3 regions of the Clostridium acetobutylicum ATCC 824 genome follow, and region 1 is predicted to be linked to each of the others. Evidence: predicted binding sites of a transcription regulator. Region 1 holds the regulator's gene; each other region holds the start of a gene.
The links. Region 1 encodes Rex, which represses fermentation and respiration genes when NADH is low (regulators of the CRP and FNR family bind a similar motif). Its sites were predicted from a motif close to ATTGTTAANNNNTTAACAAT; they were not measured.
Positions count from the first base shown of each region.

Region 2: a site for Rex is predicted at 1,618-1,637, ahead of CA_RS14790 (acetyl-CoA C-acetyltransferase). Genes of this name have one in related genera too.
Region 3: a site for Rex is predicted at 791-810, ahead of adhE (bifunctional acetaldehyde-CoA/alcohol dehydrogenase). Genes of this name have one in related genera too.

Region 1 covers NC_003030.1:2,835,711-2,837,993, forward strand. The annotation lists gene CA_RS13980 (short-chain-enoyl-CoA hydratase) at 1-741, opposite strand, end outside; gene CA_RS13985 (redox-sensing transcriptional repressor Rex) at 917-1,561, opposite strand; gene CA_RS13990 (ABC-F family ATP-binding cassette domain-containing protein) at 2,123-2,283, shown strand, end outside.
Region 2 covers NC_003030.1:3,005,667-3,007,949, forward strand. The annotation lists gene CA_RS14790 (acetyl-CoA C-acetyltransferase) at 297-1,475, opposite strand; gene wecB (non-hydrolyzing UDP-N-acetylglucosamine 2-epimerase) at 1,802-2,283, opposite strand, start outside.
Region 3 covers NC_001988.2:35,069-37,351, reverse strand. The annotation lists gene CA_RS19395 (polymer-forming cytoskeletal protein) at 1-580, shown strand, start outside; gene adhE (bifunctional acetaldehyde-CoA/alcohol dehydrogenase) at 1,054-2,283, shown strand, end outside.

The DNA of each region.
Region 1 (2,283 bases):
TGTCATTGCATCCTTTTGATCCTCTGTTGAAAAGCATTCTCCAAATGCTTCTGATTCAAATGCTAAAGCAGTATCAATATCACACTGCATTCCTCTATTAATAGCCTGTTTGCTTAACTTAACAGCTACTGGAGCATTGCTCACAATTTTGTTTGCAATTTCTTTTGCTGTATTCATTAATTCACTAGGTTCTACTACCTTATTTACAAGTCCGATTCTTAATGCTTCATCTGCCTTTATATTTTGTGCAGTAAATATAAGCTGCTTTGCCATGCCCATTCCAACTAATCTTGAAAGTCTTTGTGTACCACCAAAACCAGGTGTTATTCCGAGACCTACTTCTGGTTGACCAAATCTTGCGTTGCTTGAAGCTATTCTTATATCACAAGACATAGCTATTTCGCATCCGCCTCCTAAAGCAAAACCATTAACAGCTGCTATTACAGGCTTTTCAAGAAGTTCTAATCTTCTAAACACTTTATTTCCAAGTATCCCGAATTTTCTACCTTCAATGGTATTCATTTCCTTCATCTCAGAAATATCTGCTCCTGCTACAAATGATTTTTCTCCTGCTCCAGTTAAAATTACTGCAAGTACTTCGCTATCATTTTCAATTTCACCTATAACATAATCCATTTCTTTTAGTGTATCACTATTTAACGCATTTAATGCTTTAGGTCTGTTAATGGTAACTACAGCAACTTTACCTTCCTTTTCAAGGATGACATTGTTTAGTTCCATGACTAATCCTCCTAAAATATTTTTTTATTGTTAATATTATAACAAAGACGGGCAAAAAATTAGAAGCATATGCTTCTATAATTATTATATAATGATTTATTTTATATTTCAATATTAAAACCATTTTATATTAAATTTTAATAATTTTTATATATATTTAAATAACATTACCGTACTAATCTCGGCTTTTATTCACTTCTTGCAATAAACAGCTAAGTGTTAGAAGGCTTTCACTTAAATGTACATTTTCAACAATTACATTTTCTGGAGTCATAAGATCAACAGGAGCAAAATTCCATATTCCATTAACATTATTTTTAACAATAATATCACAAACTTTTTGTGCATTCTTACTTGGAACACATATTATTCCAATATCGATCTTATTTTTTTGTAAGAATCCATCTATATTATCTACGTCCCGAACCTCAACATCCTGTATTTTAAGACCTATTAGCTTAGGATTAATATCAAATATAGCCTTTAAATCAAATCCCATTTTTTGGAAGTTTATATAATTAGCAATTGCCTGACCTATATTTCCAGCACCAATTATTATGGTGTTGTACATTTTAGTAAGTCCTAATATATTATCAACTTCCCTGCTTAAATCCTTAACATTGTATCCATATCCCTGCTGTCCAAAATCACCAAAACAATTTAGGTCTTGGCGTATCTGCGATGCAGTAAATCCTATTTTTTCGCTTAATTCCTTTGAAGATATTCTATCAACATCACTCTTTAACAATTCTTCTAAATATCTGTGGTATTTGGGAAGACGTCTGATAACTGCCATTGATATGTTTTTTTTCTTATCCACTTTGACCACCTCTTACTTAATATCACTTTTGTAGAAGCCAAGTTCAAATTAAGTTGGTATATTAAATAATTAAAATACATTTATAATCCATAATTAACTTGTTTCTTCATATACAACAATACATCATATATTTTACCACATTATTATTCAATTACACTATCCTTTTTACTTTATATTATTCTTAAATACTTTTGTTAGTATAGAATATTTTCAATATAGTTCTTTTTTTTCAATAAAACTTTAAAAAGCTACCATAAATAGAGTTTATTCTGTGAAAAACTTAACTTATACACATTAAATGCTTTTAATCATATTATTTTATTGTTTATAGTTTTATATCAAATTAGTTTATAAACTTTCTTCTTTTAATATTATATCTTTTCTTTAATACACTATACAGCCCTTAAACTCAACTATATTTTCTATACTATACCTTAAAAATTAGCTTTAACCTTAGTTTTCCTATGGTATAATTAAAGATATCTTATAATCTTTACTAATGGAAACTTTAAATAAACCTTACTTAGTTTCCTTACAAAATATTTTAGGTTGGTGATACTCATGATAGTTGTTAGCTGCAAAAATATAGGCAAAAGCTACGGCATTGATAAAATTTTGGAAAATATAACATTTAGTATAAATGATGGTGAAAAAGTAGGCCTTATAGGTCCAAATGGTGCTGGAAAATCAACATTGTTTAAAATTTTAACTTTCCAACTAGA
Region 2 (2,283 bases), 170 kb from region 1:
CTATAGTAATTATAAATTCAATTTACGCCTAGTACTGCATTAGCCTCATAATCTTTCAAATGACTGAAAATTGATAAAATATATTCATTTTCTGAATTTTATACAAATTTCAACATAAATATCATTATGACATTTTTTTACCACACTAACTAAATTATTCTAAAAGAAATTGAACTGTCTTTAGTTTTAATTCTACATTCTTATCGTATTTTTTATACATAAGTTTAGAATTTTTTTAAAAAATAACTCTGTAGAACTAATTTATAATTCTACAGAGTTATTTTTAACAATACTTTCTAGCACTTTTCTAGCAATATTGCTGTTCCTTGTCCGCCACCTATACATAAAGTTGCTAAGCCTTTTTTTGCATCTCTTTTTTGCATTGCGTGTACAAGAGTAACGAGTATTCTTGCACCTGATGCTCCAATTGGATGACCAAGGGCAATAGCTCCTCCATTTACATTTACTTTATTCATATCAAATTTTAAATCTTTTGCTACTGCTAAACTTTGAGCTGCAAAAGCTTCATTTGATTCTATTAAATCTAATTCATCAACTGTCCAACCTGCTTTTTCAATAGCTGCTTTTGTTGCATAGAAAGGTCCATATCCCATTATTGCTGGGTCAACTCCTGCTGAACCATAAGAAACTATCTTAGCAAGTGGTTTTACTCCAAGCTCTTTAGCTTTTTCTGCACTCATGATTACAAGTACTGCTGCACAGTCATTTAATCCTGATGCATTACCAGCTGTAACTGTTCCATCTTTTTTGAAGGCAGGTTTTAATTTTGCAAGTCCTTCTATAGTTGATCCAAATCTAGGGTGCTCATCTGTATCAACTACAGTTTCTCCCTTTCTGCCTTTAATTACTACAGGAACTATTTCATCTTTAAATTGACCTGATTTTATAGCTTCTTCAGCTTTTTTTTGTGATGCAAGAGCAAACTCATCTTGTTCTTCTCTTGAAATGTTCCATCTCTCAGCTATGTTTTCTGCTGTTATTCCCATGTGGTAATCATTAAATGCATCCCACAATCCGTCAGTGATCATTTCATCAACAAATTTAGCGTTTCCCATTCTATATCCCCATCTAGCGTTATTCGCTAAGTAAGGAGCTCTAGACATATTTTCCATACCACCTGCTATTATTACGTCAGCATCTCCTGCTTTTATAATTTGTGCTGCTAAGCTAACTGTTCTAAGTCCTGAACCACAAACCTTATTAATAGTCATAGCTGGAATTTCAACTGGTAATCCTGCTTTAAAAGATGCCTGTCTTGCTGGATTCTGTCCTAAACCTGCTTGAAGAACATTTCCTAAAATGACTTCATTAACATCCTCTGGTTTTATTCCTGCTTTTTTAACTGCTTCCTTTATAGCTGTAGCTCCTAAATCTACTGCTGGTACATCCTTAAGAGACTTTCCATAAGATCCAATCGCTGTTCTTACTGCACTAGCTATTACAACTTCTTTCATTCTAACTAACCTCCTAAATTTTGATACGGGGTAACAGATAAACCATTTCAATCTATTTCATAAGTTCCATAGTTTATCCCTAATTTATACGTTTTCTCTAACAACTTAATTATACCCACTATTATTATTTTTATCAATATATTTTGTTAAAAAAAACACAAAGTTTAATATTTTTTAACAAAAAAATTAAACTTATGCATATGCTAACCCCCTTAAAATCATGTTTTAGCATAAATACATAAGTTTATATTTTAACTATATTAATGTAATAAAAAATACTTGTGCATAAGAAACTTCATTCTAAATTCTTTTAGAATGCTCATGTATTACTTTTTAGGTGAAAATTCATCTGGTCTATCCTTTAATACTCCAAAATGATACAATATAGCATCAACTATTCTATCTGAAGCCTTTCCATCACCATATGGATTTATTGCCTTACTCATTTTTTCATATTCTTCTTCATCTTTCATTATTTTATAGGCTTCGTCTACTATCTTTTTAATATCAGTTCCTACTAATTTTACCGTTCCTGCCTCAACTGCTTCTGGTCTTTCAGTAACATCTCTTAAAACAAGTACAGGCTTTCCAAGATGAGGTGCCTCTTCTTGAAGACCACCTGAGTCAGTCATTACCATAAAGCATTTATTCATTAAATTATGAGTTTCCTTTGTATCAAGTGGAGGAAGCAAGTGTACCCCTTTCATACCATTCAAATTATTATATACAACATCTTTCACCACAGGATTCAAGTGTACTAGATAAACTATCTCAACATCTTCATTTTCTTCAGCAATTCTTCTTAATG
Region 3 (2,283 bases), on a different replicon from region 1:
TGGAAATATTACTGCCAAAGAGATAGTTAAAATTTCAGGAACAACTAAAGTACACGGTGATTTAAATTCTGGAGATTTAATTGTAAGCGGCTCTTCCCGTACCTTTGGAAATGTTACTGCTAAAAAAATCAAAATAAGTGGCTCAAGTGATATTGAAGGAAATGTTCACACTGACAGTATAGATATATCCGGTTCAGTTTCTATAGGTGAGGATTGTGAAGCAGAACATTTCCATGCAAGAGGAGGCTTCGAGATAGCTGGATTATTAAATGCTGGTGATATTGAAATATATATGTATGGAAAATGTAGAGTAAAGGATATAGGTGGAGAGAATATAACAGTAAAATTAGGTTCTGGACATTTTATACATGAGATGATGAACCTTTTCTTTACCCGCGGAAGATTGGTAACCAGCATAATCGAAGGCGATAATATTTATCTCGAGCACACGGACGCAAAAATAGTGAGAGGAAACAATATTACAATAGGCCCTAACTGCAATATTGAAAATATAGAATATAAAAATCAACTGAATATGGATCAGAGCTGTAAGGCACTTTGCAAAAAGGTTGATGAATAAAAAAGTGTGAGAAAAATCTATAGCTTAAAAAACAAAAGGCTTTCTATGATAAAACAAAAATCATAGGAGGCCTTTTGCTATAGGTAAAAAATACATTTAGTGAATAAAAAAACAAACTCAACACTTATCGATTTTACTTTATTCTAATAATACGTAATACACCCACTTATAACTAGTATTTGGCAATAAAAATAGTTATAATCATTAATTATTGTTAAATGTTTGACAATCTTTAATTACTGTTATATAATAATATTATAGAAAATAAAATGACTGCATAATTTTACTATAGAAATACAAGCGTTAAATATGTACATATCAACGGTTTATCACATTAGAAGTAAATAATGTAAGGAAACCACACTCTATAATTTATAAGGCATCAAAGTGTGTTATATAATACAATAAGTTTTATTTGCAATAGTTTGTTAAATATCAAACTAATAATAAATTTTATAAAGGAGTGTATATAAATGAAAGTTACAAATCAAAAAGAACTAAAACAAAAGCTAAATGAATTGAGAGAAGCGCAAAAGAAGTTTGCAACCTATACTCAAGAGCAAGTTGATAAAATTTTTAAACAATGTGCCATAGCCGCAGCTAAAGAAAGAATAAACTTAGCTAAATTAGCAGTAGAAGAAACAGGAATAGGTCTTGTAGAAGATAAAATTATAAAAAATCATTTTGCAGCAGAATATATATACAATAAATATAAAAATGAAAAAACTTGTGGCATAATAGACCATGACGATTCTTTAGGCATAACAAAGGTTGCTGAACCAATTGGAATTGTTGCAGCCATAGTTCCTACTACTAATCCAACTTCCACAGCAATTTTCAAATCATTAATTTCTTTAAAAACAAGAAACGCAATATTCTTTTCACCACATCCACGTGCAAAAAAATCTACAATTGCTGCAGCAAAATTAATTTTAGATGCAGCTGTTAAAGCAGGAGCACCTAAAAATATAATAGGCTGGATAGATGAGCCATCAATAGAACTTTCTCAAGATTTGATGAGTGAAGCTGATATAATATTAGCAACAGGAGGTCCTTCAATGGTTAAAGCGGCCTATTCATCTGGAAAACCTGCAATTGGTGTTGGAGCAGGAAATACACCAGCAATAATAGATGAGAGTGCAGATATAGATATGGCAGTAAGCTCCATAATTTTATCAAAGACTTATGACAATGGAGTAATATGCGCTTCTGAACAATCAATATTAGTTATGAATTCAATATACGAAAAAGTTAAAGAGGAATTTGTAAAACGAGGATCATATATACTCAATCAAAATGAAATAGCTAAAATAAAAGAAACTATGTTTAAAAATGGAGCTATTAATGCTGACATAGTTGGAAAATCTGCTTATATAATTGCTAAAATGGCAGGAATTGAAGTTCCTCAAACTACAAAGATACTTATAGGCGAAGTACAATCTGTTGAAAAAAGCGAGCTGTTCTCACATGAAAAACTATCACCAGTACTTGCAATGTATAAAGTTAAGGATTTTGATGAAGCTCTAAAAAAGGCACAAAGGCTAATAGAATTAGGTGGAAGTGGACACACGTCATCTTTATATATAGATTCACAAAACAATAAGGATAAAGTTAAAGAATTTGGATTAGCAATGAAAACTTCAAGGACATTTATTAACATGCCTTCTTCACAGGGAGCAAGCGGAGATTTATACAATTTTGCG